Regions from separate parts of the Kitasatospora sp. NPDC008115 genome, predicted to be linked through region 3. Evidence: riboswitches for the same ligand, from Rfam matches in the RefSeq annotation. Region 3 holds a riboswitch; each other region holds the start of a gene.

Region 1 (6,769 bases), on a different contig from region 3:
GTTCATCGCGGTGGGCACCGACGTCGGACTGCTCACCCGCGGGGGCGCGCAGCTCCTGAGTGCCCACCGGCCCACCGACCGGCCCGTCCGGCCCGCCGTGTACTGAACGGGTCCGCAAGGGAAGGTCTCCGACTGACCGTCAGGCTTGATGTTCGGGCCGTCCGCCGTCGGCGGACGGCCCGACAGCGGCTACTTCTCGCAGGCGATTCCGTCGCCGTCGCGGTCGAGCGCCGAGCGGTAGCCGGGGTCGCCGCGGTGGAGCGGGGCGGCGCCGGCGGCCTTCGCCTCGTCACAGTTCCGGTAGGAGGCCGCCGGGCGTTCGGGGGTCGGCTCGGCGGCGGGGGTGGTCCGCGGCGGCGCGGGGACGGTCGCCACCGGGGGTTCGGCAGGCCGGACCTGAGGCGCCGTCGGCACGGGCGGGGTGGTGCGGTCCGGCGCCGGGACGGGCGCGGGCGCGGCGGAAGTCGTGACCGGAGCGGGAACGGGGGTCTGGACGGGCGGCTGAACGGGGGGCGGCGTCGGGACGGCGGTGACCGCCTCAGGCGTGGGGACGGCGCTCGGGCTCTCGGTCGGGGTGGCCGAGGCCGACTCGGTGGGAGTCGGAGTCGGAGTGGGCGAGTCGGTGGGCGCGGGCGTGGTGACGGTGGCCACCGGCGCCGCCGGGTCCTTCTCGGCCGGGCCGAGGATCGCCCCGAGCCAGAAGAAGGACATGAACACGCACCACACGGTGAGCAGCACCTTGAGGGCGACGTGCACCCGCCGCGACCGCCACAGCAGCACGGCGGCGACCGGCGGGAGCAGGATCAACAGGGCGATCCGGACCAGCCGGTTGCCGGTGGTTCGCGGCTGCGGTGGGGTGGGCGGCTGCGGGTTCGGGTGCACGCGTAAGGTCCTCGGGTCGTCGGAAGATCTGACCGCCGCACAAGGCCCGGGCGGTCCGGAGAACGATGATCGTATCCGCCCGGACCGGACGCCGATGACCACTGCCATGGACCGTCCCCAGCGGCGTTCACCCCTTCCGGCGACCCGGTCGCCGATGTGTTCGAACCGGCCGCGCGGGCCCGGCGGACGCCTCGGGGCGCAGTGCCACGGCTTCGCCACAGAAGTGGCGCCGGGCCGGGCCCGTCACCCGTCACCCGGCGCCGGAAACCCGGCCGGCCGGCCGGCCCGGTGCGGGGAAGACGTGACGATCCAGCAGCGGCGGGCGCGGGGCCACCCCGGGCCCGCCCGCCCGGATCCAGTCGGCAACCGCCTCCGTCGCGGCCGGGTCGTTGACCAGGCCCAGCCAGACCGGCCGTCCGCCGGCCGCCCGGCCTCCGGCGGACGGCCGGACCACGATCACGTTCGCCTGCTCGCACACGTCCAGGCAGGCGGAGATCCCCACCGGGGCGACCTCGCGCAGTCGCGCCGTCTGCGCCGCGTGGTCCGCGCCGGCCACCTTGACCGTGCCGCAGCAGCAGTCCCGGCAGACCACCACCCGGCAGGGCACCGCGCCGGGCGGTTCCGCCGCCTCACCGCCCGTGACGGCTCCCATGCCGACTCCCGTACCGGCGAGGGCTCCGCCGACGGCTTCGGGCCTTCCGAGGTCCATGAGGTCGGGCACGCCGAACCACCCCTCTCTCCGGGGAGATCCGCCCCGGGCTCCAACGAGGAGGCGACGCCGTGAGTCTCCTGGCTCCCGGGTCGCTGCTCGTCCCGGCCTTCCCGCCCCTTGCGGGGGCAGTGGCCCGTGCGGGATCCGCTCGCCGGTCACAGTGGCGGGACCGCGCCGGATTTCCACCGGCTTCCTCGTTCCGCCGTCGCCCTGTCGCCGATCATCATCCCATCGGAGCGGCCGCTCGCCCAGCCCACCTCCGGACCGGCCGGCGGCACCCGTGCGGCCGGCGGTACTCCCGCGGACGGCGGGTCAGCCGGTGCCGCCGGCCTGACCGACCGAGGCCGGCGGAGCCGGCGGACGGGCCCGCCCGCCGTCGTGGCCGGACGCCGCCACCGCGATCAGGGCGACCACGACGGCCGCCACCGCCACCCGTCCGAGCGCCCGCACCACCCAGGCCGGCAGCGACCGGGCCCCGCCCCGCCCCGGCGCACCCAACCGCTCGGCCCGCCGGGCCGGCCGCAGCAGCCGGACCAACAGCAGGACGGCGAGCGGTACCTGCAGCAGCCACAGGACCGTGCGCGGCCACTCGCCGAACCACACGTTGGTCCCGTAGAGCAGGGTGTGCCAGACGCTCAGCACGTAGACGACGACCACGAAGCGGTGCAGCCGGCGCCAGGTGTTCGGCCCGATCCGGTGCCGCACGTAGAACAGCAGGCCGAGCGGCACGGCCAGGTAGAGCGCGCCCTGCCCGAGCGGGATGGCGGTCCGGCCGGTACCGGAGTCGTACCAGCCGGGCACGAAGCTGTCGGCGAACCCCGACCAGAGCCGGTCGCCCCACGCCGACTCGGCCTCGTAGCGCACGAGTTCGGCCGCGAACAGCAGCGCGTGCGCGAACATCAGGGCCGTCGTGGTCAGGCTCGTCGTGCGGTGCCAGCACTCCAGGGTCTGCCGGGCGACCGGCAGCCGGGCGGGCCGCGGACCGGACAGCAGCAGCCCCAGTACCACCGTCCCCCAGGCCCACAGCAGTCCCGACCAGCCGAACGCCTGGCTCAGCAGGTACATCCAGTACGTGCGCGAGTCGTCCATGAACGGCATGACCGCCACCGTCGCCGAGGTTCCGGCGTCCATCCGGACGTACAGCAGCACGAACACCGCCGCGGTGACGCCGACCGCCGCGCCCGCGTCGGGCAGCGCGGCCCGCAGGTCGGCGCGCAGGGCGACGCGTTCGGCGGGCCGCCTCCCGGCGGCGGGCGGGGCGTCCGGAGCGTCGTCCCCCGACGTCGTCTCAGGCAGCATCGTGGACCTTCCGGAACGGCGGGACACCTTTTGACGGTGTACAGCAGACGATGGGTCGAACAAGTGTGGCGGAGGGCTTCCGGCTTGCCGAGCCCGTATCCGGCCAGAGTGGCACGTGGACCGGCGGCCCTTCCGTCGCAGCGCCCCGACGCCCCGGCCCGCGGACCGACCGCATTCGGACAACCGCCCGCACGCGCCCTGCCACCGGAGCGCGAGCCCCCGTATGCTCATGACCGCAGCCGGTTCGCGCCTCCCGACCGACCGGACTTCGGCGGCGCGACGCAAGAGGGAACCCGGTGGGAAACCGGGACTGTCCCGCAGCGGTGAGTGGGAACGAAAGCCGTCATCAGCACTGGGCCTGGCTCCGCCCCGGCCCGGGAAGCGACGGCCGGTAGGTGTGCGCCGGTCCTTCGGCGCACCGGCCCACGAGTCCGAAGACCTGCCGCTGCGCCCGCACCCCCACGTGCGGGCTGTGCACGGTGACCTCGTGGACTGGGTCGGCGGTACGGACGGCTGCGCGGCGTGCGACGACACGCCGTGCCCTCCTCCTCCGGGTCATGACACGGGGCTCGGAACGAGGAGAAGGACGTGCCCGTGACCGCGCGAGTTCCGCCCGCCCGCACCGGGCGCCGACCGGCCCGCCCACCGGCGGCACGGGCGGCGCGATGGTGACCCCCACCGGAGGGGCCCGGCCCGCCCCACCGCCGGGCGGCACGCTCTCCGGTGTCTGCCACGGCACCCTGGGCGAGCTCTACCAGGGACCGCTGCACGCCGGTCCCCGCCCCGACATCGCGGTGGTGTCGTTCCCCGTCGACCGCCACTCCTGGGTGCACTTCACCCCGGGGACGGACCCGCCGGACCCGCTGCCGCTCGGGGCGAAGGCCGCGACGGCCGCCCGGCTGTTCCTGGAGCGCTTCGGGCTGACCCTGCCGCCGGGCCGCTGGTGCGTGCACTCCGAGCTCACCATCGGGGTGGGCATGGCGAGTTCGACCGCCGACATCGTGGCGACGCTGCGCTGTCTGTTCCGGATCTTCGCGCTGCCGTACGACACCGGGGTGGTGCTCGCCGTGCTGCGCGAGATCGAACGGGCCGACAGCGTCTTCCTCGACGAGTTCGCCCTGCACCTGAGCGGCCGGCACCGGGTGGTGCGGCGGCTGGGCACCGGCATCGGCTTCCACACCGCGTACATCACCGAGCCCGGGACGGTGGACACCGCCGCCGTCACCGACCTGCTGCTCGGGCACTACCGGCGGCACGGCGAGGAGTACCGGCGCTGCCTGACCGACCTGCTGACGGGCTTCGCCGCGGGCGACCCGGCCGCCGTCGCGCGGACGGCCACGGCCAGCGCCGCGCTCTCCCAACTGGTGCTCCCCAAAGGGACGTTCGACGCGCTGCTCGCCCACCGCGAGGAGTTCGGCGCCGACGGGATCTTCGTCGCCCACACCGGTTGCCTGATCGGCTACCTGCTCCCCGAACGCCCGGACGCCGCGCTCAAGTCGGACCTGTCCGCGTTCTTCCACTCGCTCGGCCACCAGTGTTCCTTCGCCCAAGGAGGCTACAGGTGATCCACCCCCACATCGCCGACGCCCTGAAGGTCCCCGATCTCGTCCGGCTCACCGACGGCCTCGTGCTGGTCCGGTTCGAGTCGATGAAGATCTACTCGGCGCTCGCCGCCGTCCGCCACCTGCTGGAGCGCGGCACCGTCCGCCCCGGGCAGACCCTGGTGGACAGCTCCAGCGGCATCTACGCCTACGCGCTGGCGCTCGCCTGCCACCGGCACCGCATGCGCTGCCACATCGTCGCGTCCACCACCGTCGACGCCACCACCCGCGCCCAGTTGGAGATCCTCGGCGCCACCGTGGAGCAGGTCGTGCCGTCCCGGGACCTCAAGCTGGACCAGGAACTGCGGGTGCGGCGGGTACGCGAACTGCTCGCCGAACACCCGGACTGGCACTGGATGCGGCAGTACCACGACGACGTCCACTACCTCGGCTACCACGAGGTCGCCGACCGGATCACGGCCGCCTTCCCCGGCGCCGCGCTGACCGTCGTCGGCGGCGTCGGCTCCGGCGCCTCGACCGGCGGGGTGGCGACCCGGCTGCGCGCCTCCGACCCGTCGGTGCGGCTGGTCGGGGTACAGCCCTTCGGCAGCGTCACCTTCGGCAGCCAGCGGCACCACGACCCGGAGGCGATCATCGCCGGGATCGGTTCCTCCATCGTCTTCGACAACGTCCGCCACCACCTCTACGACGGCATCCACTGGCTGGACTTCACCCACGCCATGGCGGGCACCGTCGCCCTGCTGCGCGACCACGCCGTCTTCGCCGGGCTTTCCACCGGCGCCGGCTACCTGGCCGCGACCTACGAGGCGCGCCGCCACCCCGACCGGCTGCACCTGGTGATCGGTGCCGACACCGGCCACCGCTACGTCGAGCGCGTCTTCGCCCGGCACGCCGAAGCCCCCGACCCGGCCGCGTTGAAACCGGTCGAGGTCTCCGCCCCCGAGGAGATGTCCATGCCCTGGTCCACGATGGCCTGGCGGCGCACCGCGTGCCCGCCGCACCCCGAGGAGCGGGCGGCATGAGCATCGTCTGCCTGGAATCGCTCACCTTCGGCCTCGGCCACCTGGTGCGGGCCGCCGACGCGCTCGGCGAACGGCTGACCCTGCTCACCCGCGACCGCTCCTACTACACCTACGAGTTGGAGCGGCTGCCGGCGGACGCACTGGACGTCGTGGAGACCGACACCTTCGACGTGGACGGGCTCGCCGCGCTGCTGCAGCGCTCCCCCGGGCCGCGCGGCCTGATCAGCTCCACCGACACCTGGACGCTGGTCGCCTCCGAACTCGCCGAACGCCTCGGCCTGCCCGGCCTCGACCCGGCCGTCCTGCGGCTGACCCGGGACAAGTCGGCGGTGCGCCGCCGGCTGTACGAGGCCGGGCTGACCCGCGGCCGGGCGGTACCGGTCACCGGGGCCGGCCCGGAGGCGGCGGAGGCACTCCTCAAGGAGCCCGGCCTGCCCGCCGTCCTCAAGGACACCGCGGGCACCGGCAGCCAGAACGTCTGGCTGGTGCGCGACCCGGCGGAGCTGGACGCCGTCCTCGCCGAGGCCGCCGGGCGGGAGTTCCGCGGCCGGCTGTTCGCCGAACCGTACTTCGCCGGGCCGGTGTACAGCGCCGAGACGCTCGGCTGGGACGGCCGGACCAGGCTGCTGGGCGTCTCCAGCCGGCTGATGTCCCCCGAGCCGTACTTCCGGGAGGAGATCACGGCGTTCCCGGTGGCGTTCCCGGAGCCGCGCCGGGCCGCGCTGGAGCGGTGGCTCGGCGACGTCCTCGCCGCCGTCGGCTACACCGACCGCTTCGCGCACGTGGAGTTCGTGCTGACCGCCGACGGCCCGGAGATCGTCGAGATCAACCCGCGGATCGGCGGCGCACTGGTCGGCGAAGGCCTGTGCCGCGCGCTCGGCGTCAACGTGTACGAGGCGCTGGTCGAGGCCGCGCTCGGCCGCCGCCCCGCCCTGATGGACGCCGAACCGCCCGGCGGCCCGGCCGTCGCCTTCGTCCTCGGCTACCCCGCCGCGCCCGGGGTGTTCACCGGCGTCGCCGGGCTGGAACGGCTGGCCGGCCTGCCCGGCTCGCCCGCCTGGTACCCGGTCAGATCGGTGGGCGACGTGGTCGAGCACCTGGCCGACAGCCGCGGCTACGCGGGCATCGTCTACGCGGAGGGCGAGACCGCCGAGCTGGCCACCCACCACGCGGTCGCCGCCGCCAACGCCCTGCGGGTGCTCACCGAGCCGGTCGCGCCGCCCGCGGCCGCCGACGGGGGCGGGGCCGACAGTGGCTGACCGCACCGCCGGCCCGACGGGGCTGCGGGCCGC
Region 2 (6,769 bases), on a different contig from region 3:
ATCGCGGTGCTGCTGATCGGCCCGGCCGGCGCCGGCAAGACCACCGTCGCCCGCTTCTGGGCCGAGCGGCGCCCCACCCCGACCGCGCACATCAGCCTCGACGACGTCCGCGAATGGGTGCAGTCCGGCTTCGCCAACCCGCAGTCCGGCTGGAACAACGCCTCCGAGGCGCAGTACCGGCTGGCCCGCCGCACCTGTGGCTTCGCCTGCCGCAACTACCTCGCCAACGGCATCTCCTGCATCATCGACGACGCCGTCTTCCCCGACCGCCCCGCCATCGGCCTCGGCGGCTGGAAGCGGCACATCGGCCCCGGCATGATCCCGGTGGTGCTGCTGCCCAGCCTGGACTCGGTGCTCGGGCGCAACGCCCGGCGCGGCGGCAACCGGAGGCTCGGTGACGAGGAGGTGGCCCGGATCCACGGCCGGATGGCCGGCTGGTACAACTCCGGGCTGCCGATCATCGACAACTCCCACCTCGACGTGGCCGCCACCGCCGCCGAACTCGACCGGGTGATCCTGGCCCGGCTGATGGGCGTCCCGGTGCGCTGAGGCCCCCGGGCGCCCCGCCGGCCGGGCCGGAGTGTCAGTGCCGGCTGCGATGATGGACGGGTCCTGAACGAACCACCGGGGGAGCCGCGCCCGTGCCGGAAGGCCACATCATCCACCGCCTCGCCGCCGAGAACCACCGCGCCTTCGGCGGCCGGCCGGTCCGTGCCAGCAGCCCGCAGGGCCGCTTCGCGGACGGCGCCAAGCTGATCGACGGGAAGGAGCTGATCGCGGCCGAGGCCACCGGCAAGCACCTCTTCCTCGGCTTCGGCGAGGACGTCTGGGTGCACGTCCACCTCGGCCTGTACGGCGGCTTCACCTTCGGCGAACCCGGCGACGGACCGGTGCCCGAGCCGGTCGGCCTGGTCCGGCTGCGCCTGGAGAACGACGAGCACTACGCCGACCTGCGCGGTCCCAACACCTGCGCGCTGATCACCGACGCCGAGAAGGCCGCCGTCGCCGCCCGCCTCGGCCCGGACCCGCTGCGCGCCGACGCCGACCCGGACGCCGCCTGGCGGCGGATAGCCGGCAGCCGTACGACGATCGCCGCCCTGCTGATGGACCAGAAGGTGCTGGCGGGCGTCGGCAACGTCTACCGCGCCGAGGTGCTGTTCCGGCACGGCATCGACCCGCAGCTGCCCGGCCGCTCGCTGCGCCGCGCCGAGTGGGACGCGATCTGGGCGGACCTGGTCGCCCTGATGCGCGAGGGCGTCGGCGCCGGCCGGATCGACACCGTCCGCCCCGAGCACACCCCCGAGGCGATGAACCGCCCGCCGCGCGTCGACGACCACGGCGGCGAGGTGTACGTCTACCGCCGCGCCGGCCTGCCCTGCCTGATCTGCACCACCGACATCCGCACCGAGGAGCACGCCTCCCGCAACCTCTTCTGGTGCCCGGCCTGTCAACCGCCGCACGCCGCGAGGTGATCCGGGATCAGTTCCGGCCGTAGGCTGGGGCCCGGCACTCGGCCGGTTCGGAGGGAGCACGCGGATGACGGAGATCCACCGGACGCCCGCCCTGGTGCCGCGCCAGATCCGCGGGCCGCGCCGGGCCTTCGTCAACCGGGAGGACGAGTTCGCCCGGCCGGCGGAGGAGCTGGGGGTCGCGGCGCCGGCCGACCGCAACCGTTCCCGGCTGCGGGAGTTGCGGGGGCACTGAGCGGGTCAGTCCGGCCGGGCGGTGAAGGCGGCCGTGATGCGGTGGGGGCCGGTGTGCAGGGTGAGGGGGTGCCGGGTGAGGTCGGCCGCCCGGGCGCCGGGGGTGGTCAGCCAGTGGGCGACGGCGGAGCCGAGCAGGAGCGGGTCGAGGCGGGGCGCGGGGGCGCCCCAGGGGCGGTCGGCGTGCGCCTCCAGCAGCAGGCCGGTGGGGAGCCGCAGCAGGTGGCGGGCCGGGCCGAGGGCGGCCACGGCGACGGCGAGGCCGGGGAGTTCGGCGGCGGTGGCGGCGAGCCAGCGCTCGGCGGGCTGCTCGGCGTCGGTCTCGGTGCGGGCCAGGACCTCGGCGGTGTGCCGCAGGGCGAGGCGGGGCTCGTCGGCGGCGACCGCGTGGAACCCGCGCGGGGCGTGGTGGCCGGGGCCGACGGGGTAGCGGCGCAGGTGGACGTCGGCGCCCTCCCCGGTGGCGACGACGTCGTAGGCGGTGGGCCGTTCGGCGGCGAGCGGGACGGGCCGGGGGTAGGGCAGGGGCTGGGGGTCGCCGGGCGGTTCCTCGATGCCGGGCAGGTAGGAGAGCAGGAGGTCGCGCAGCACCCGGGCGGACTCGCCGCGCCGGCCGAGCGAGCGGTCGGTGACCGGGCGCAGGGCGGCCGGGTCCTGGCCGGCCATCGCCTGTTCGAGCTGGGCGAGCAGGTCGCCGTCGGGGTCGAGGGCCGGGGCGGCCTGGCCGAAGGCGTAGCTGGGGGAGCGGGGGTCGAGTTCGGCGGCGCCGGTGGCGACCAGCAGGGTGCGGCGTTCGAGGGCGGCGCCGTAGAAGGTGACCGAGCCGTGGTCGCCGATCACGCAGTCGGCGGCGATCAGGGCGGCCTGCCAGCCCTGGTGCGGCGGGACCAGCCGCAGGCCGGAGCGTTCGGCGGCGGCGAGCAGGGCGCGCGGGTCGTGCCGGGCCCAGACGTTGGGGTGCAGCACGACGGCGACGGTGTACTCGTCGGCGGGCAGTTGTCCGACCAGCCGCAGCGGCAGGCCGGGGTGGCGGCCGAGTAACGAGTGCTCGCTCCAGGTGGAGTTGACCACGACGAGGCGGCGGCCGTCGACGGCGCCGAGGGCGGCCCGGTAGCCGTCGCGGGCGGCGAGGCCGGCGAGCATCCGGTCGAAGCAGGGGTCGCCGACCTCGCGGGCGCGGGGCAGCGCCTCGGGGCAGGCGGCCCGCAGGCGTTCGAACTGTTCGCGGTGGGAGAGGCCGATGACGGCGGGGAAGACCCGTCCGCGGTGGGTGAGTTCGCGCCGGGAGAGGCCGGCGGCGGTCACCGTGTCGCCGGTGGACTCGGGGACCAGGCGGTTGTAGCCGGCGCCGTGCGGCAGGACGACCAGGGGTGCGCGCAGTCGGTGCATCGAGGCGTGGACGGCGCAGGCGACGGCGAGGTCGAACGGCCGGCGGACGGCGTCGCGCCAGGGCAGCACGGTGAGGCCGGGCTGGGCGCGGAGGTAGTCGTCGAGTCCGGCGGCGAACGCGGAGCCGGGGTTGATGGTGACGGCGATGCCTATGCCGTCCTGCTCGCGCAGCAGGGTGAGGACGTCCAGGACCCGGGTGGCGGAGGTGAGGGTGCGGGCCACCGCGAGGACGCGGGCCCGGACGGGCCGGGTGTTCCAGCGGTCGTCGTCGGGCCGGGTCCGGAGCCGGCGGCGGTTCAGCACACCATGATCGTACTGAACGGGTCCCGGGCGGGCGCGGTGTTCGGACGGGGGGTCAGCCGGCTGCCACGGCGGGCGCGTCACCGGCGCACTGGTCGAGCAGGGGGCGCAGGGTGGCGTCCACGAGCCGGTAGCGCACCACGCGCCCCTCCTTCTCGCCGGCCACCACTCCGGCTGTCCGGAGCAGGCGCAGGGCCTGTGAGACGGCGGGGTCGCGCATGCCGGTGGCGACGGCGAGGTCGGTGACGGCGAGCGGGCCGGTGCGGTGCAGGGCGAGCAGGAGGGCGAGCCTGCCGGGATCGGCGAGTAGGGCGAACCGGTCGGCCCAGGTGCGGACGTGGGAGGTGTCCCCGATCGCGGCGATGGCCTCGCAGACCCGGTGGCCGTCGATGGTGCGGTGGCCCGCGCGGTCGGCCGGTACGAGATGCATACGCCCCATTCTGGCAGGCGGGAGGTTGTGATCCTGAACACCTGCGTAGGTGCGCAGCCTTGCATGGGTCGCCCCGGGCCCCTACGGTGTTCCCCGCCGTGGTGCTCGGGAAGACCGGTGACGGACCCTCAGGGGTCCCAGTCCGGAGCGGCCCTCGCCACTGTGATCGGGGGAGAGTGTCCGTACCCACGACGCCACTGGGCGCCTCGCGCGCTTGGGAAGGCGGGTACGGGAGCCCCGTCAGCCAGGAGACCGGCCGCGGCATCTCACGAAGTCATTCCACGAGGTGCTGGAGCGTGATCCGCATGACCCTGCCCGAAACCGCCGCCGCCGCGGCGCCGCCCGCCCCCCTGCCCGCCTTCCGCTGGCGCCGTGAGGACACCGTCCGCACCGCCGGGCTGATGGCCGTGATCCTCGCCATGCACGTGGTGGCGTTCGGCACGCTGATCTTCCTGGTCGCGCCGGAGGAGTACGCGGTGGGCACCCAGGTCTTCGGGGTGGGCCTGGGCATCACCGCCTACACCCTCGGCATGCGGCACGCCTTCGACGCCGACCACATCGCGGTGATCGACAACACCACGCGCAAGCTGATGGCGGACGGCAAGCGCCCCGTCTCGGTGGGCTTCTGGTTCGCCCTCGGCCACTCCTCGATGGTGGTGCTGATGGCCGCCCTGGTGGCGGGCGGCGCCCAGTTGGCCAACACCCTGATGGACGACGAGTCCACCACCCACCAGTGGCTGGGCGTGGTCGGCACCTCGGCCTCCGGTGTCTTCCTCTACCTGATCGGCGCGCTCAACCTGGCCGCGCTGTTCGGCATCCTCCGGGTGTTCCGCTCGATGCGGGCCGGCCGGTTCGACGAGGCCGAACTGGAGGAGCACCTGAACTCCCGCGGCCTGCTGGCCCGCGTCCTGAACCGGGTCACCCGCTCGATCACCCGGCCCGGCCAGATGTTCCCGGTCGGCATGGTGCTGGGCCTGGGCTTCGACACCGCGACCGAGGTCACCCTGATGGTGATGGCGGGCTCCGGCGCCGCCTCCGGCCTGCCCTGGTACGCGATCGTCTGCCTGCCGCTGCTGTTCGCGGCCGGCATGAGCCTGTTCGACACCCTGGACGGCACCTTCATGAACTTCGCCTACCAGTGGGCGTTCTCCAACCCGGTCCGCAAGGTGTACTACAACCTGACCATCACCGGCCTGTCCATCGCGGTCGCCTTCATCATCGGCACCATCGAACTGGTCGGCGTCCTCCATGAGAAGCTCGACCTCACCGACCCGGTGACCGGCTGGATCGCCGAGATCTCCCTGGACAACGTCGGCTACGCGATCGTCGGCCTCTTCGTGGTCGTCTGGGCCGCCGCCATCGCCTACTGGCGCCTGGCCGGCGTGGAGAAGAAGTGGACCCCCGGGCCCACCGGCGGCGCCCGGTAGCGGCCGACCCGGGCCGGTGCGGCGGCCCGGGTGGGGGCGTTCGGCGGGCGGATCGGGGGGCGGGTTCGTAGGCTCGACGCATGGCTGATGCGTACGCGGGCCGCCGGGAGCGGTTGCGGGAGCACTGCGGTGCGTCCGGGGCCGACGCGGCGCTGATCACCCGGGCGGCGAACGTGCGGTACCTCACCGGGTGTCCGCCGTGCGGGGCGACGCTGCTGCTGACCCGGGACCGGGCAGTGCTGGCGCTGCCGGACGACCTGCCGCCGGACGACACCGGGGAGCACCTGATCGCCCCCGACGTCACCCGGCTGCCGGTGGCGGCCGGGACGGACACCGCGCTGGCCGCCGCCTCCGCCGTGGCGCGGCTGGGGGCGGCCGGGCTCGCGGTGGAGGAGCACGACCTGACGGTCACCCGGCACCGGGCGGTGGCCGGGCTGGCCGAGGGGGTGCGGCTGGCGGACGTCGGCCAGGCGGTCGAGCGGCTGCGGGTGGTCAAGGACGAGCACGAGATCGCCGACCTGCGGATCGCCGCCGAGATCGCCGACCAGGCGCTCGGCGAACTGCTGGAGTCGATCCTGGTCGGCCGCACCGAACGGCACCTGGCGATGGAGCTGGAGCGCCGGATGATCGACCACGGCGCGGACCGGGCGGCCTTCCCGGTGTCGGTCGGCACCGGCAGCCACTCCGGCCAGCAGGCGCACCAGCCCACCGACCGGCGGGTGGAGGAGGGCGACTTCCTGACCGTGGTGCTCGGCGCGCGCTACCGCGGCTACGGGGTCTCCACCGCCCGGACCTTCGTGATCGGGGCGGCCCCCGCGCCCTGGCAGGTGGAGCTGCACCGGCTGGTCTTCCGCGCCCAGCGGGCCGGGCGGGAGGCGCTCGGGCCGGGGGTCGAACAGTGCGTGCCCGACCAGGCCGCGCGGGACATCCTCCGGGCCGCCGGTCACACCGAGAGCTCGCCGCACCCGGTCGGCCACGGCATCGGGCTGGAGATCCGGGAGGCCCCGCGCCTCGGTCCCACGGACATGGGTAAACTGGACAGCCGCGTACCGGTCACCGTCGGCCCGGGGGTCCACCTCCCGGGGCGGGGCGGGGTCCGGATCGAGGACACGCTCGTCGTGCGCCCCCTGGATGAGGGCGGGCCCGAGCTGCTCACCATCACCACCAAGGAGCTCCTCGCCCTGTGACGCAGGTGTGCCACAGGACGCGTCCCTTGGTTCCTTGACAGCTATATCCAGGAGTAAGTGCGCCCGTGGCTTCCACGAACGATCTCAAGAACGGCATGGTCCTCAACCTGGACGGCAAGCTCTGGTCCGTCGTCGAGTTCCAGCACGTCAAGCCCGGCAAGGGCCCGGCCTTCGTGCGCACCAAGCTCAAGGAGGTCCTCTCGGGCAAGGTCGTCGACAAGACCTTCAACGCCGGCGTGAAGGTGGAGACCGCCAACGTCGACAAGCGCACCATGCAGTTCTCGTACAAGGACGGCGAGAACTACGTGTTCATGGACATGGACACCTTCGACC
Region 3 (6,769 bases):
TGCGGCAGCTCCCACGCCGTGCGGTACAGCGAGCGGACCTCGGCGGGCAGCCAGCCGAGCTCCTGCACCGAGCCGTTGGCGTCGCGCAGCGCGTCGCGGGTCTGCTGGTCCCAGACGCCCAGCTCCTTGAGGTCGCGCACCAGGTACGGGTTGACCTGGAGGAACTCGCCGCTCAGGGTCTCGCGCTTGAACAGGTTGGACACCTGCGGCTCGATGCACTCGTACACGCCGGCGATGGACGCGATGGTCGCGGTCGGGGCGATGGCGAGCAGCAGCGAGTTGCGCAGGCCGGTGACGGCGATCCGGGAACGCAGGGCGTCCCAGCGTCCGGCCCACTCGGGCGCGGCCGAGGGGAAGTGGTCGATGTGCAGCTCGCCGCGGGCGGCGCGGGTCTCGCCGTAGGCCTCGTGGCGGCCCAGCTGCTCGGCCAGGTCGGCGGAGCGCTCGTAGGCGGTGAGCATGATGCGCTCGGCGATCAGCGTGGACAGCCGCGCGGCCTCGGCGGAGTCGAAGTCGATCCGCAGCTGGAAGAAGACGTCCTGGAGGCCCATCACGCCGAGGCCCACCGGCCGCCAGCGCGAGTTGGAGGCGCCGGCCTCGGGGGTCGGGTAGAAGTTGATGTCCACGACGCGGTCGAGGAAGGTGACGGCCGTGCGCACGGTGGCGTCCAGGCGATCCCAGTCCATCGCGTTCAGCAGGTCGCCGGCCGACGCGCTAGGGGCGACGTGGGCGCCGAGGTTGACCGAGCCGAGGTTGCAGACGGCGGTCTCGGAGTCGTCGGTGACCTCCAGGATCTCCGTGCAGAGGTTGGAGGAGTGCACCGTGCGGCCGGGCAGCGCGGTCTGGTTGGCGGCGCGGTTGGAGGCGTCCTTGAAGGTCATCCAGCCGTTGCCGGTCTGCGCGAGGGTGCGCATCATCCGGGCGTAGAGGGTCTGCGCGGGGATGGTGCGCACGGCCTTGCCGGCCAGCTCGGCCTTGCGGTAGGCCTCGTCGAACTCCTCGCCCCACAGGTCGACCAGCTCGGGGACGTCGGCGGGGGAGAACAGCGACCAGTCGGCGTTGGCGTTGACCCGGCGCATGAACTCGTCCGGGATCCAGTGCGCCAGGTTGAGGTTGTGGGTGCGGCGCGCCTCCTCACCGGTGTTGTCGCGCAGCTCCAGGAACTCCTCGATGTCCGCGTGCCAGGTCTCCAGGTAGACGCAGGCCGCGCCCTTGCGGCGGCCGCCCTGGTTGACGGCGGCGACCGAGGAGTCGAGGGTGCGCAGGAACGGCACGATGCCGTTGGACTTGCCGTTGGTGCCGCGGATCAGCGAGCCGCGCGAGCGGATCCGGGAGTAGGACAGGCCGATGCCGCCGGCGTGCTTGGACAGCCGGGCGATCTGCGCGTAGCGGGAGTAGATCGAGTCCAGGTTGTCCAGCGGGGAGTCCAGCAGGTAGCAGCTGGACATCTGGGGGTGCCGGGTGCCGGAGTTGAAGAGGGTCGGCGAGGAGGTCAGGTACTCCAGCCGGCTCATCAGGCGGTAGAGCTCGGCGACCTCGGCGACCGACTGCTCGGTGTCGCCGACCGCCAGGCCACAGGCGACACGGAGCAGGAAGTACTGCGGGGTCTCGACGACCTTGCGGGTGATCGGGTGGCGCAGCAGGTACCGGGACTGCACGGTGCGCAGGCCGAAGTACTCGAAGCGGTCGTCGCCCTTCGGGTCGACCAGGGCGTCCAGGGCGGCGGTGTGCTTGGCGACGAAGTCGGCGGTGGTGTCGCCGATCAGGCCCTCGGCGTGGCCGACCGCGATCGAGGTGGAGAACGAGACCACGCCCTGGCTCGCCGCCTCGTCCACGATCTCCAGCGCGAGCAGGCGGGCCGCGAGCTTGGAGTACTGCGGGTCCTCGGCGATCATCGACGCGGCGGCGTCGACGGCCAGGCCGCGCAGCTCGGCGAAGTCCGAGCCGGCGTGGCGGCCGCGGAGCGCGGCGGCGGCGACATGGCCGGGGTCGACCTGGGGGAGGTCGGCGCTGCGGTCGGTCAGGAGGCGCAGGAGCGCACCGCCGGGGTCGGAGACCGTCGGGTCGGCGGGGGCGGAGCTGGAACCCTGGGCGGGCAGGGTGGCTGAGGCAGCGGTGGTCAAGGCGCTCTCTCCTGGCGGCGGTCGGCGGCGTGGCTCGGGGCACCGGACCGTTCGGGGCAGGGGAACTCGCCGCGCGGCCCGGAGGCGTCGCGCGCGTGTCGTCCCCGGCCCGCCCGCGAGGCCCGGATGGTGGTGCTGGTGCCATGGCCCCTGCGGGGAGGCGTCGGCACGCCGTCGGCAGGTACTCGGACTCGCGGAGCCCCTCGGGGAGGCGGCCGCACACCGCTGCGGGGCAGTCCCGGACTCGCACCGGGTTCCCCTGCGTCGACAGCAGGAGTGAGCATACATCTAGTGGTGCTCGCTCGATGCGACACCACATGTTGTGCAGCGTGGCGTGTTGCTCCGATGACCGGTGGTACCGGGGTGGGGCCGCGGGGGCCCGTGGAGGCGTCCGTTCTGAAACGGATTGGTCACCGGATCGGTCGCTCGTCGGGTGCATGCCCTACGATCTCGGCACATGAGCGAGGGAACGGGCGCTCCGGGGGAGTGGGCCAGTCGGGCCGTGCCGCCGGAGCAGGGTCAGCAGCCTGGCGCGCTGGGTCAGGTGCCGCAGCCGGGGCAGCCGCCGGTGCCGCCGCCCGGCGGGTTCGGGCCGCCTGCGACGCCGTACGTCCAGCCGGGGGCCGGGGTGCCGCCGCAGGGCCAGCCGCCGGTGGCGCCGCACGTGCCGTCCGGCGCGGTGCCGTACCCGCAGCCGGGGCCCCCGCCGGGACCTCAGCCTCCGCAGCCGCAGCCCGGGCCTCCGCAGCCGGCCCAGTTCGCCGCGTGGTCCCAGCAGCCGTCCACGCCCCCGCCCCTCTCCGCGAACGAGCCGGACTGGAACGCGATGGCGGACCGGCACGCCGACGAGTCGCGCCGCCGCAAGAAGCTGTGGATCGGCGTCGTGGTCGCGGCCGCCGTCCTGGTCGGCGGCGTCGTCGGGGCCGGCGTGTGGATCAACGGCCGGGACAAGGGCGACGACCCGAAGCCGACCGCGGGCCCGACCACGGCCGGCAGCCCGTCCGCCACGGCCACGCCCACCGAGCAGGCGCTGGCGGTCATCTCCGACGCCGCCACCGACAAGCTGCCGGTGGACGCGGCGACGCTGTTCCCGGACCAGACCCGGACCATCGACGGCAAGGTGTGGACCCGTCAGGTGACCGGTTCGACCGCCCCCTGCTCCAAGGCGACCACCGGCGGGCTCGGCCTCGCGCTCGGCGACGACACCTGCCGCTCGGTGGTCCGCGCGACGTACGTCAACGGCGAGAGCGCCGTCACGGTCGGCGTCGCCGTCTTCGACAACAAGGCGGGCGCGGACCGGGCGATCGGCCGGCACGCGGGCCTGATCCAGGGTCTGTCCGGCACCGGTGTCGCGATGTTCTGCGTCACCGACAAGTCGGGCTGCGCCGAGACGCACGCCTCGATCGGCCGCTTCGGCTACTTCACGGTGGCCGGCTCCCTGAAGCAGGGCACCGACCAGAGCGACCAGCTCGCCGCGGCCGCCGCCGGCCCGCTGGCGGAGCGCACCAAGGACGTCCTGCTGGCCCGCGGCAGCCGCACCGGCTGACCGCCGGCCGGGAGGGGACGGCCCGCGACGGGCGGCCCGGGGCGGTCGGATAGGATGACCGCCCTCGGGGGAGGGATCGCGCGATGTGCCCCCCCGCGGCCGCCCGGACGGGGAATCAGCGAGCAGGAGGTACCGCGCGGTGAGCGCTGCCGTCAATGCGACCAGCAGACGGCGCAGAGCGGCGGGCCGCAGACGCGGAACGGGCGAGCCCGTTCCGGCGATGCTGCTGCCGGCGCCGCCCACTTCGCAGGAGAAGTACAGCTACACCATCCGGCACCAGTGGGTGCTGACCCTCTGTTCGATGGTGAGCTTCGGGTGCCTGGTGGTCAGCCAGGCCGAGCTGTACTCGCTCGGGTCGTGGTTCTGGCTCTGCGTGCCGTTCCTGTTCTTCACGGTCGTCTACTACGTGGTGTCGCTGCGGGTGAACAGCTTCACCCCCAACTTCGACGTCAAGGAGCACCGCCGGCTGGTGCGGAAGTGGGACCCCGCCGAGTACCCGACGGTGGACGTGTTCCTGCCGGTCTGCGGCGAGCCGATCGAGGTGCTGCACAACACCTGGACGTACGTGCGGAAGATGGCCGAGCACTACCCGGGCCTGGTCATGCCGTACGTCCTGGACGACGCGGCGAGCCCGGAGGTCGAGGCGATGGCCGCGGACTTCGGGTTCCGGTACGGCGTGCGGGACAACCGCGGCTGGTTCAAGAAGGCCGGCAACCTGCACTACGGCTTCGGCCGCTCGGACGGCGAGTTCATCCTCATCCTGGACGCCGACTTCGCGCCCCGGCACGACCTGCTGCACGAGGTGCTGCCGTACCTCCAGCGGGACCCGAAGCTGGGCATCGTGCAGTCCCCGCAGTTCTTCCGGGTGCTGGACTCGCAGAACTGGGTCGAGCGCGGCGCCGGTGCCATCCAGGAGCTCTTCTACCGCTCGGTGCAGGTCGCCCGGCAGCGCAACGACGGCGCGATCTGCGTCGGCAGCTGCGCGGTCTACCGGCGGGCCGCACTGGTGGAGAACGGCGGCACCACGCTGATCGCCCACTCCGAGGACGTGCACACCGGCTTCGACCTGCGGGCGCTGGGCTGGGACCTGCAGTACGTCCCGGTGGCCCTGTCCACCGGCGTCTGCCCGGACAACGCCGCCGCGTTCCAGAACCAGCAGTACCGCTGGTGCATGGGCTCGATGTCGCTGATGACCAGCCGCAAGTTCTGGCACACCAAGCTCGACTTCACCACCCGGCTCTGCTACATCTCCGGGTTCCTCTACTACATCCACACCGCGCTGCTGACCTTCGCGCTGCCGATGCTGCCGATCATGCTGCTGCTCTGGCGGCCGGACCTGCTGCAGGTGCAGCACCTGGTCCTGGTGCTGCCCAGCCTGGTGTACGCGACCGTGATCTTCCCGCTCTGGCACCGGGCGCCGTACCGGCTGGAGGCCTGGGCGGGCCGGATGATGTACGGCTGGGCACACTTCTTCGCGGTCTGGGACCTGGTCCGGGGCCGCCAGCGCGGCTGGCAGCCGACCGGCTCCAACAAGGCCAAGAACCGCCAGCGGCGGTTCTGGACCGGCGTCATCGTCTGGGGCGGCGGCACCGCGCTGGTCTGGGTGGTCGCGGCGGTCTACCGGATGTTCACGCTGTACCCGCTGGACTTCGCCCTGGTGCTCTCCTCGGGCCTGTTCTACGCGGTGACGGTCGGCCGCATCCTCATCCAGCCCCGATCCCAGGACGCCGTGGCATGAGCCTCCCCACCCGCACCGCCGGCGCCGGCCGCCGGGTGCGTGCCGCCCTGTTCCGCGCCTTCGCGGCGGCCCTGCTGGTGCTGCCGCTGGCCGCCTGCGACCTGCTCGGGGAGAAGCCGCTGGGCCCCGCGGCCGCGGCCGGCCCCGCCGCCGCGCCGTCCGCCGGGGCCACCGCCACGGGGACCGGCACCGCGACGGCCGCCCCGACGAAGACCGCCACCCCCGACGCCGCGCTGCCGTACGACGTCCGCCCGCTGCTCAAGCCGGCCAACAAGTACCTGGGCGTGGCCGTCGACGGCGCCCCGGCCTCGATGGCCGGCGTCGACGAGTTCGCCGGCCGGATCGGCAAGCGGCCGAACATCGTCGAGTACTACTCGGGCTGGGGCGACGAGTACGACGTCCAGGGCGTGACCAACGCCTGGCAGGGCGGCGCGCTGCCGTTCATCGCCTGGGAGCCCTACAAGACGCCGCTCGCCGACATCGCGGCGGGCAAGCACGACGACTACGTCAAGCGCTACGCGGCGGCCGTCCGCAACACCAACGTGCCGGTCGCGATCAGCTTCGCCCACGAGTTCAACGGCACCTGGTACGACTGGGGCACCAAGAACGCCACGGCCGCCGAGTTCGTCGCCGCCTACCAGCACCTGCACGACGTCTTCACCCAGCTCGGCGTCGGCCAGGTGATCTGGGTCTGGAGCCCGAACAGCATCAACCCGGTGCCGGCGGTGGCGCTCAAGCCGTACTACCCCGGCGACACCTACGTCGACTGGGTGGGCATCGTCGCCTACTACACCCACCTTGAGGCCGGCACCTTCGACACCCTCTACACGCCCACCCTCAACCAGATCCGCACCTTCACCAACAAGCCGTGGATCATCGCCGAGACGGGCTCCGAGCCGGGCACCCGCAAGGTGTCCGACATCTACAACCTCGCCGCGAACGTGATCAAGCGTCCCGACTGCCTGGGCTTCATCTGGTTCAACCTCAACAAGGAGGTCGACTGGCGGATCGAGGACGACCCGAAGTCCCAGAACGCCTTCAAGCAGGCGGTCTCCGACGGCCGCTACAGCTTCGATGTGAAGAGCCCCTGATGACGTCCATCCCCACGCCCCGCAACCCCCTCGCCGAGGAGGCGCCGGTCCGGGTGCCCGACACCGGCGGCTCGTGGTTCGAGGGCCACCCGGCGCCGCCGTTCCCCCAGCAGGGGGAACGGCCTGACGACGGCGTCCGGTTCACCGACCACCCGGACGACGAGGACCCGGCCGACGAGCCGGCCGATGGTCCGGCCGTGGGCGAACCCGAGGACGGCGGCCCCCAGGACGGCGGCCGGCCCGAGGGCCCCGGCTACACCCTGCCGCCGGT

Evidence for each region. Region 3 has a riboswitch for cobalamin ahead of ACFZBX_RS17440 (ribonucleoside-diphosphate reductase subunit alpha). Riboswitches for the same ligand answer to the same signal wherever they lie in the genome.
Region 1: another riboswitch for cobalamin. It lies ahead of ACFZBX_RS20040 (hypothetical protein); the one in region 3 lies ahead of ACFZBX_RS17440 (ribonucleoside-diphosphate reductase subunit alpha).
Region 2: another riboswitch for cobalamin. It lies ahead of ACFZBX_RS16570 (HoxN/HupN/NixA family nickel/cobalt transporter); the one in region 3 lies ahead of ACFZBX_RS17440 (ribonucleoside-diphosphate reductase subunit alpha).

Annotation. Positions count from the first base shown of each region.
Region 1 is NZ_JBIBHU010000015.1:50,589-57,357, forward strand. It holds gene ACFZBX_RS20020 (hypothetical protein) at 1-106, shown strand, start outside; gene ACFZBX_RS20025 (excalibur calcium-binding domain-containing protein) at 190-882, opposite strand; gene ACFZBX_RS20030 ((2Fe-2S) ferredoxin domain-containing protein) at 1,133-1,534, opposite strand; cobalamin riboswitch at 1,665-1,793, opposite strand; gene ACFZBX_RS20035 (ferric reductase-like transmembrane domain-containing protein) at 1,907-2,893, opposite strand; cobalamin riboswitch at 3,177-3,334, shown strand; gene ACFZBX_RS20040 (hypothetical protein) at 3,559-4,458, shown strand; gene ACFZBX_RS20045 (cysteine synthase family protein) at 4,455-5,477, shown strand; gene ACFZBX_RS20050 (ATP-grasp domain-containing protein) at 5,474-6,736, shown strand; gene ACFZBX_RS20055 (MFS transporter) at 6,729-6,769, shown strand, end outside.
Region 2 is NZ_JBIBHU010000011.1:187,030-193,798, forward strand. It holds gene ACFZBX_RS16545 (AAA family ATPase) at 1-549, shown strand, start outside; gene ACFZBX_RS16550 (Fpg/Nei family DNA glycosylase) at 642-1,472, shown strand; gene ACFZBX_RS16555 (hypothetical protein) at 1,537-1,704, shown strand; gene ACFZBX_RS16560 (hypothetical protein) at 1,710-3,395, opposite strand; gene ACFZBX_RS16565 (ArsR/SmtB family transcription factor) at 3,448-3,822, opposite strand; cobalamin riboswitch at 3,905-4,098, shown strand; gene ACFZBX_RS16570 (HoxN/HupN/NixA family nickel/cobalt transporter) at 4,128-5,249, shown strand; gene ACFZBX_RS16575 (M24 family metallopeptidase) at 5,330-6,436, shown strand; gene efp (elongation factor P) at 6,502-6,769, shown strand, end outside.
Region 3 is NZ_JBIBHU010000012.1:145,342-152,110, forward strand. It holds gene ACFZBX_RS17440 (ribonucleoside-diphosphate reductase subunit alpha) at 1-2,099, opposite strand, end outside; cobalamin riboswitch at 2,282-2,424, opposite strand; gene ACFZBX_RS17445 (hypothetical protein) at 2,581-3,669, shown strand; gene ACFZBX_RS17450 (glycosyltransferase family 2 protein) at 3,971-5,407, shown strand; gene ACFZBX_RS17455 (glycoside hydrolase family 26 protein) at 5,404-6,498, shown strand; gene ACFZBX_RS17460 (ArnT family glycosyltransferase) at 6,498-6,769, shown strand, end outside.